Regions from separate parts of the Fusobacterium ulcerans genome, predicted to be linked through region 3. Evidence: riboswitches for the same ligand, from Rfam matches in the RefSeq annotation. Region 3 holds a riboswitch; each other region holds the start of a gene.
The links. A riboswitch is a leader RNA that binds a small molecule or an ion and turns the genes downstream of it on or off. The one in region 3 is predicted to bind cobalamin.

Region 1 (3,290 bases), 190 kb from region 3:
CTTGATTTTAAATAAAAAAGCCAATAGACGTACTATTGGCTAAACAAAAACTTTTTTATGCTTATAAAGATATAAATGCCATCTTTAATCTTTTCCAAAAGAAATATAATCAATCAGCCATTGAAAGTGGAATATTAGTTTTATAATTTAGATATACCTTGCCTTTCACGCCTCAATAACATTTTATTTCCCCCAGTTTTATTTTTTATCTAAGTTATACTACTAAAAAAAAACTCATATGTCAATAAAAAATTTATTTTAGAATGTTGTATATTGCATCTATATCTAAATTATTTCTAAGTAAATCAGCTAATTTATTATATTCATTTTCTTTGAATTCAGAAAAATTAAAAAGTTCTTCAACTGGTTTCAACCCTTTTTTCTTTCTGATGTTATTTAAAAATATTCTGGTGAATTTGCTGTTGTCAAAGATTCCATGGATGTATGTTCCAAAGGCATTATCTTTTGCAAGGACAGTGTAGTCGTTTTCCAAAGTAAGATTTTTTTCACTTCCATGTGTAATTCCCTGATGAATTTCATAACCTTTTATATGAAGCCCTTCACAATCAGCTAGTAGGTCACACTTAGAATCAGAAAGAGTTTTTTCTACCTGTTTTGTATATTTCATTTTTTCCATTGTAGTAACAGTATCCATTATTCCAAAACCTTCAGTTTTCTCGATGTCGCTTTCAATATGGTGAGGATCAAATATCTCTTTTCCCATCATTTGAAATCCACCGCATATACCTATTACAGTAGTTCCAGCAGAATATAGTTTTTTTATTTTATCAAAAATACCATTAGCTTTCAGCAGTTCAAGATCAGAAAGAGTATTTTTACTTCCTGGAAGAATAATTATATCCTCGTCTCCCAGCTGTTCAGGACTATATACATAATTCAGAGCTACATCAGGATATTGACTTAAAGCATCAAAGTCAGTGTAGTTAGACATTTTATTAGTTCTTATTACACTGATGTTTATATCTCTTTTTTCATTTGTGTTAGTAGTTAATTTTTTAGCCAGAACATCCTCTTCTTCAATATCCAGCTTTTCATATGGAACTACACCTAATACTTTTATATCTAACCCTTCATCTTTTAATTTCTTCTCAAACATCTCTATACCAGGTTTTAAAAGTTCCAGATCACCTCTAAATTTATTTATTATAACCCCTTTTATTCTCTTTCTGTCATTTTCATCAAGAAGAGCTATGTTTCCATAAAGAGAAGCAAAAACTCCTCCAGTCTCAATATTTCCTACTAGAACAACAGGAGCATCTACAAGTTCAGCCATTCCCATATTTACCAGATCCCATTCTCTAAGATTGATTTCAGCAGGACTTCCTCCTCCTTCTAACACTCCAATATCAAAATTATTTTCTATTATGTCATAATTTCTTTTTGCTATAACTTTCAATTCTTTAGAATTTGAAAAATAGTCTATAGCATTCATATTTGTATTTGGGATTCCTTCAATAATAATTTGAGAATTATTATCTGAGTTTGGTTTTAAGAGTATTGGATTCATAAAAACTCTAGGAAGTTCCATAGCAGCTTCAGCTTGTACTACCTGAGCTCTTCCCATTTCTAATCCGTCTATATCTACAAATGAGTTGAGAGCCATATTTTGAGATTTAAAAGGAGAAACTCTGTATCCGTCTTGGGCAAATATTCTGCATAATCCAGCAGTTATAATGCTCTTTCCAACAGAAGAACCAGTTCCTTGTATCATAATTTTTTTATGCATAATACACCTCTATTATTATTTTCTTTCAATTAGATGGTATCATAGTTTTGTGTATAATTTCAACAGCTAAAAAATATATAGATTCGAAATAAAACTTTTATTATTTGAATGTATATCTAAAATTATTGACAAAAATGTCTAAAAATTATATCATAAAGTTGATAAACAAACAGAAAAGTGAAAGTAAGGTGCTTGTTTAAGCTTAATAGAGGAAGATGGGTGCGAACCCCACACAGCGAAAGCTACTGTATAGAGGACGAAATCATGTATGCCACTGGGAAACTGGGAAGGTGTGAAAGTAGAAAGATTCTGAGTCAGGAGACTTACCAATAGATAAAAGTATATTTTAATATATTTATCCAGTAAGGTAGGCAGACTATTTTATTGGATTTTTTATTTGGAGGTTTTTGATGAGGAAAATTCTTAATATAACAGATTTTTATACTAATGAAGAAAATGAAAAAATGATGAAATATTATTGTGATAAGTATAATTTTAATGGCTTTGAGCTTATAAAATTCGACCTAGAAAAGGACAATGCTCCATTGAAAAAATTGATAAGAGGTTATCATATGAGATTTTTTCCAATGTGGCTGGATCTATATCAGGGAAAATATGAGATGCTCAAAGAAAAATTTAAAGAGAATCAGGAAATATTTTACTGGTGTGGTGGAACTACCAGAGAGGAATTAATTGAATACTATAAAAAAGAACTAGAAACAGCAGAAAAACTTGAAGCAGAATATGTTGTATTTCATGCTTGCTATGTAGATGATGAAGGAAGTTTAATATATGAATTTCAATATTCAGATAAAGAGGTTCTTCAAAATGTTGTTGAGTTAGTGAATGAAGTTTTTGGAGAGAAAAAATATAAGTTTAAACTTCTATTAGAAAATTTATGGTGGCCAGGACTTAGATTGACTTCAAAAGAAGAGATAGAATTTCTGGTTGAAAATATAAACTATAAAAATATTGGCTTCATGCTTGATACAGGGCATATGCTGAATAATGAACCTAAGCTTAGAACAGTTGATGAAGGAATAGAGTATATTGAGAAAAATATTGCTGAAATGGGAGAATTGAAAAAGTATATAAAGGGAGTTCATCTGAACTTTTCTCTTTCAGGAAAATATCTTACAGAAGCAGTAGAAAAGCATAAAAATTCAGAAGCTGAGAGAGAGAAAACTTTGAAAAATATATACAGTCATGTAAGCCAGATAGATCAACATCTTCCTTTTGAAGATGAAAGAATAATAGGAATATTAGAAAGCTTACCATTGGATTGGGTGGTATATGAATTTATATATTATGGCACTGATGATTTGGAAAAAAAGGTAAAACGTCAGGATAGGATATTAAAGAAATTAAATTTTAAATAAACTTTGGGAGGAGAAATGAAAAAAGCTTTAATGGTAGCAGCAATACTAACAGTGAGCACAACAATAATGGCAGAGGAAAATATCGCCAGTCGAAGATTAACTGAATCAGTTATTTCTACAGAGAATTTTGAAACAAGTGTGTTGGATACTGCTAAAAATGTAAC
Region 2 (3,290 bases), 170 kb from region 3:
TTCAAAAAAGAGTTTCAAATGTATGACTTTGAAGATTTAATAGAAAAAGTATTGAGAAAATTAAAAACAGATAAAGTTTTTCTTGAGTTATTAAGAGAAAAATATAAATATATCATAGTAGATGAGTATCAGGATACTAATTCTGTTCAAAGGGAATTTTTAAAAATGCTGGCTGGAACAAATGGAAATATAATGGCAGTGGGAGATGACTACCAAAGTATATATGGATTCAGAGGTGCAGACTTTGAAAATATACTTAGATTTGGAAAGGATTTTCCTAATAGTCAGATGATAAAATTGGAAAAAAACTATAGAAGCAGTGATGAAATAATAGAGTATACAAATAAAATATCTAAAAAGTTCCTTTTGAAATACAATAAAAATGTAAAAGGAACTATGAAGAAGGGAGAAAAACCTCATGTTATCGGCTTTCTAAATGAAGAAAAGCAAGGGGAATATATTTGCAGAAAGATAGAAGAGCTAAAAGAAAAAGGAATCCCTTATGAAGAAATGGCAATTCTCTATCGCAATAAATATATAATCAATAAGTTGGAAAAAATAATGAAGGAGAAAAATATACCTTTTAATTTACAGAAGAACAGTGAGATTTCTTTTGGAAGTCCTGTAGATATTTACTTAAAAATATTGGAAGTATGGAATGATAAGGAAGACATTTTAAAACTGGAGGAATTGGTAAAGGTACTGCCAAGGAATTATTCCTATTCTGTATTAAATATAATGAAAAGAAAGAATATAGACAATAAAGTTTTAAATCGAATAATAAGGATAAGTGATAAAATATCAGATTACCCTTTAAGTGAAATATTAAATAAATGTGAAAAACTAATGTTTGAAATAATTAAGGAAAAAACCATTTTTACTAATGAAGAGGTAGAGAAATTAAAAACAATAAAGAGTAGTGTAAAAGAAAAGAAAAGCTTAGAAATATATATTAGAGAGCTAAGAGGTATTTTAGCTGTTGAAGGAAAAATAACTAAAAATAAAGTCTCTGTTCTATCTGTTCATGCCTCTAAGGGATTGGAATGGGAAGCGGTATTTATACCAACACTTTTGGAAGGCGTTTTTCCCAGCAATATTGAAGAAAAAAATCTGGAAGAGGAGAAGAGATTATTTTATGTAGCTTGCAGCAGAGGTAAGAGTTATCTCTATCTTTTGCACCCAGAATATTTTTATGAGAAAGTTGGATATTTTGATAAAAAATCTTCTTTTTTAAAGTAACCTCTTTATAAATAAAATAGATTAATATCTTTCGATACAGTTATTTTCTGCATAGTTCCTGCTGATTTAGCCATTTAAAAAGCTTGACTAAAGTATTAATAATTTGTATAATTGGTGTGTGAAAAATAAATTTTTTAGGGTTTGCATATGTGCAATTAAAAGGGAAGCTAAGTGAAAAACTTACACGGTCCCGCCACTGTGAAGATGACGAAAGCAGATTAACCACTGAAATATTTCGGGAAGGGCTGTTAGTAGAATGAGTCTGAGTCAGGAGACCTGCCTTAAAAACTTTTAACTATCCTGCGGGGACGGGAAGTGTATATTTACTATACTTCTCTCCAGTATTAAATTTGGAGGAGAAAAAAGTGCTTGAAAATAATATATTAAAAATGATAAAGGTGACCAAGAAGCTAGATTAAGTTTTAGAGATTTGGAAATTAGAAAGATTTGTGTAATTAATGAAGTGAATAAAATGTAGAAAACAGTATGTTTGAGAGAAATGAGTTTCCAGTAATTAAGCAGTTAATTTTAACTGCCATAATTACTGAGATGCAACAGTGGAACTGTTGTAATCCTTATCTTCTTTACGTTTTATGAACAAAATTAATAATAAATATTTCTACTGGAAAAACTCTAAAATTATATTTCTGTATTTATGGCACCTTTTTTTAGTATAAAAATATTCATGAGGGAGTAGGTATGAAGCATAGAAATCTAATGGTAGTTGGAACATCATCAGGAGCTGGAAAAAGTATAACTGTAACAGGATTATGCAGAATTTTCTATAATGATGGATATAGTGTAGCTCCTTTCAAATCACAGAATATGGCATTAAATTCATTTATAACAAAAGATGGAGATGAAATGGGAAGAGCTCAGGTAGTTCAGGCTATGGCTGGAAAAATAGAACCAAGAGCCTACATGAATCCAATTTTATTAAAGCCTACAACTGCAAGAAAAATACAAGTTATAGTAAATGGAAAATCTATTGGAAATATGAGCGGAATGGAGTATGGAAAGTTCAAACTTACTTTGAAGCCAGAAATAATGAACTCATATAATAAAATCAGAGAAAACTTTGATATATGTGTAATAGAAGGGGCAGGAAGTCCAGTAGAAATCAATATCAAAGAGGAAGATATAGCTAATATGGGAATGGCTGCCATGGCAGATGCACCAGTAATTTTAGTTGCAGATATAGACAGAGGAGGAGTATTTGCTTCTGTATATGGAACTATAATGCTTATGGCACCAGAAGAGAGAGCCAGAGTAAAAGGTGTAATAATAAATAAGTTCAGGGGAGATGTAGAGATACTTAAACCGGGACTGAAAAAACTGGAGGAACTTACAGGAGTCCCAATAGTAGGAGTACTTCCATATAGTGATGTAGATATAGAAGATGAAGACAGCTTAACAGATAAATTTAAAAAATCAAAAGACACTAAGGGAATAAAAGTTTCAGTTATAAAACTAAAACATATTTCTAACTTTACAGATATAGATGCTCTAAGCATACAGGAAGATGTAAGCATAAATTATGTGACTTCAGCAGATGAATTGGGAGATGAGGATATGATCGTCATACCTGGTTCTAAAAATACAATAGATGATTTGAAAGATTTGAAAGACAGAGGAATAGCTGTTGAAATCATAAAAGCTTCAAGAAAAGGAACAGCAGTAATAGGAATCTGTGGTGGATTCCAAATGCTTGGAGAGAAAGTAAAAGATCCATATGGAATCGAAAGTGACATTAAAGAGATACCGGGACTTGGTATATTGGATATGGAAACTATAATGGAAAAAGAAAAAAATACTACTCAGTATTCTGGAGAGCTTAAAAATACCGCTGGAATCATTTCAGGACTGGATGGAGTAAAAATAAAAGGATATGAGATACATCAGGGAGTTACTGCTGGAAATGAAAAATCAGTGACTGATGATGACCATACAGTTGCAGTGGTAAAAGATAATGTATTTGGAACATATCTTCATGGAATATTTGATAATGAAGAGGTAACAAGAAATATACTAAATAAGATAAGAGAGAAAAA
Region 3 (3,290 bases):
AGCATATGCAGAACCACCAAAGTGATGAGTTCCATGTCCTACTAAAACTACACCTTGGTTAGCTTTTAGAGGTCCAATTTTTTTAGCAATAGCTTTTGCTACTTTTTCATAATCTTCATGGTCAGTTAATAGTGGATTTCCCATTCTTATATCTTTAAAATCTTTTTCATATTTTTTTAATTCTTCAGCTAGGTTGTTAGATTCTACACCATTCATAATGTTAGTACCTTGTACTAAAAGATGAGTATACCCTTTAGCTTTCAGATCGTTGATAACTTCAGTAGGATTTTGTTTTTCAATTCCTTTAGCTTTTAGTCTTCTCATAATTATTCTTGAAGTGTAAGCTTCTTTTACATCAGCATTTTTGAATTCATCTTTAGCTTTTTTGTTGATGGCATCAATAGTTAAAGCTCTTGTGTCATCATAAGTAGTTCCAAAGTGAACCATAAGTACAGCTGCTTTGTCACCCTTCTGCATTCCTTTGAAAAAATTGTTATCCACGTATCCTCCTTCTGAATGTGCAAATGCAACAGTTCCTCCAGCTAGAAGCATAGCTCCAGCCAATAAATTTCTCATTTTTCCCATGATCATCCTCCTAATAAATTTGCAGGGATTTTTTTAATAAAAAAAATCTCCTGTTGATAGGAGATACATGCCTTGATTAAATAAAAATAACAAAGGTCAATATCTCTCGTCCACGCAATGATATTACACAGCAATACATCTGAGGCAGGTCTCCTGGCTTAGCTTCATCCTACTAGATACCCTTCCCAGATTAAAAATAATCCAGTGGTTATATCTTTCGTCAGCATCACAGTGGCGGGACCGCGGAGGGATTAAACCTCACTTCCCAATTATTCTAAAATATAGAACCTCAAATTCAATTATTCTGTTCAGTATGAATATACTATGTTTTCTTTCAAATGTCAATACCCAAAATTAAAAATACACTTTAGAATTTTTGGGTGAAAGGATATTTATATAATTCTTCATTGACAAAGAAGCTGTTAAGTAATAAAATTAAAGTATTAAAATATATTGTATATGATGTTTATTCTAAGTTTTTTTAATTAAAAGGGAATTGAGTGAAAATCTCAAACGGTCCGGCCGCTGTAATTTAGCAAATAGCTTCCAAATACCATTGGATATATCCGAGAAGGAGGGAGCTGTGTTCGAGCTATAAGTCAGAAGACCTGCTTAGAAAGATTATTGTACAAGCTTCCGAGGAAAGTTATGCTACATAGAAATTTAAAGAGCTTTTGATGTAGCCTGGTATTTCTTTGTGCTGGGTTTTTTTATTGGATAAAATTATATAACAGGAGAAAATAATGAAAAAAGTATATATTATTCTAACTGCTGTATTCCTACTTGTAATAGGAAATATATCTTTTGGAAAAGAGAAATTTTCTATACATCAGGGAGAAGAGGACTTGCAGCTGGATTATTTTCCAAAGGCTGTAGTTACAGATTCGGCTATAATATCAAGATTTCTGGCAGCTCTGGATATTGATCTGGTAGGAGTGGCAAGTTCTACAACAAAGATACCTGAAAAATATGATGAGGTGCCAAGAATAGGGAGATCTGGAATACCTGATCTGGAAAGAGTAAAAGCTCTGAGAACAGATCTTGTAATCTCTACTATTTATTCTAAACCAGCATTAAAGCCTAAATATGACAATCTCAATATACCTAGTTTTTATATGAAAGTAGATACATATGATGAATCTATGAAGGCTATTGAGATATTGGGAAAAGCTTTTCATAAGGACAAGGAAGCTAAGGCTATACTTGATGATGTGAAAAGGAGAGAAAAAATACTGGCTGAAAAATTAAAGGGAAAAGAAAAGAAGAGAGTAGCCATCCTTTATGGAAATGGAGAGAGTTTTTTTATGACTGGAAAAAACCATTTTCTGCAAGGGCTTATGGACAAGATAGGATGTGAAAATGTAGTAACTTCTATTGATAACAGTGTACTTTTGAAAAGATCAGTACCATTCAGCATGGAACAGCTCATTAAAGCTAATCCTGATGTAATATTGAGACTTCCTACAAGTCAGACTAAAAATGGAGAGGGATTTGAAGAGATATTTTCAAGCAACCCTGTATGGAAGCTCACAAAGGCATATAAAAATAATAAAATACTGGATATCGATCCTACATTGTTCAGAATGAGTGCCGGGGTAAATTCGATAGACGCATTGGAGGAATTATACAGATATGTTTATGAATAAAGATAAGAGAGGGAGGAAGATAATTCTTATCTTTACTGCTCTGGTTATTCTAGGTTTTTCAATAATATTTTCAGTGAGATTTGGGAGTGTAAATTATACTTCTGGAGAGATACTGAAATCTCTTTTTATAAAAAGTTATGACGATGAGATATTAAAAGCTATTTTATGGGATATAAGAATACCACGTATATTGATTGCTGTAATGGTAGGGTGTAATCTGTCATTGGCTGGAGTGCTGTTACAAGCTGTAATGAAAAATCCTCTGGCTGATCCGGGTCTTACAGGGGTGTCTTCAGGAGCTAGCGTCACTGCTCTGATTATTATGATACTTTATCCTAAAGCTATATTTTTTATGAATTTCTCTGCATTTGTAGGGGGAGCAATAGCCTGTGCCATTGTATTTATGCTGGCATGGAAAAAAGGGCTGAAGCCTATCAGGGTAATTCTGTCGGGGGTAGCTATAAATGCTATACTTGGAAGTATTACAGGATTGATGTTTATATTATTCAGTGATGAGATACAGGGAGTATTGTCATGGCTAAATGGAAGTCTCAATGGGAAAAACTGGAGACATGTAACAGGACTGCTTCCATATACTGCTGTGGGAATTTTAGCCTGTTTTACTATGATAAGAGATGCAAATATTCTTCAATTAGGAGATAATTTTGCTGTGAATCTGGGAGTAGATATTCCTAGAAAAAGATTAAAACTTTGTGCTCTTGCCTGTTTTCTAACAGGAATATCAGTAGCAAATGTAGGACTGATAGGCTTTGTAGGACTGATAGTTCCTCACATAGCCAGATTGATTATAGGTTCAGATCACACATATCTGATACCATTTGCTGGACTTCTTGGTGCTGTAGTGCTGGTAATAGCTGACACAATATCAAGAACTATGTTTTCACCTATTGAGATACCTGCTGGTATAGTAATGGCTGTAATTGGTGTGCCGTTCTTCCTGTACCTGCTGAGAAAGGTAGGTGACTAGAATGGAAACTATAAAAGGACATAATATAGAACTGGCTTATGGAGAAAAGGTCATCATTCACGATTTGAATA

Region 1: another riboswitch for cobalamin. It lies ahead of C4N20_RS00510 (TIM barrel protein); the one in region 3 lies ahead of C4N20_RS15985 (ABC transporter substrate-binding protein).
Region 2: another riboswitch for cobalamin. It lies ahead of C4N20_RS15120 (cobyric acid synthase); the one in region 3 lies ahead of C4N20_RS15985 (ABC transporter substrate-binding protein).

What each region holds. Positions count from the first base shown of each region.
Region 1 covers NZ_CP028105.1:89,213-92,502, reverse strand. Annotated here, with positions in the region: gene C4N20_RS00515 (cobyric acid synthase) at 254-1,747, opposite strand; cobalamin riboswitch at 1,917-2,092, shown strand; gene C4N20_RS00510 (TIM barrel protein) at 2,158-3,126, shown strand; gene C4N20_RS00505 (TonB-dependent receptor family protein) at 3,142-3,290, shown strand, end outside.
Region 2 covers NZ_CP028105.1:3,268,782-3,272,071, reverse strand. Annotated here, with positions in the region: gene C4N20_RS15125 (ATP-dependent helicase) at 1-1,239, shown strand, start outside; cobalamin riboswitch at 1,360-1,537, shown strand; gene C4N20_RS15120 (cobyric acid synthase) at 1,939-3,290, shown strand, end outside.
Region 3 covers NZ_CP028105.1:3,438,349-3,441,638, reverse strand. Annotated here, with positions in the region: gene C4N20_RS15990 (sirohydrochlorin cobaltochelatase) at 1-585, opposite strand, end outside; cobalamin riboswitch at 712-892, opposite strand; cobalamin riboswitch at 1,042-1,215, shown strand; gene C4N20_RS15985 (ABC transporter substrate-binding protein) at 1,329-2,231, shown strand; gene C4N20_RS15980 (FecCD family ABC transporter permease) at 2,218-3,219, shown strand; gene C4N20_RS15975 (ABC transporter ATP-binding protein) at 3,221-3,290, shown strand, end outside.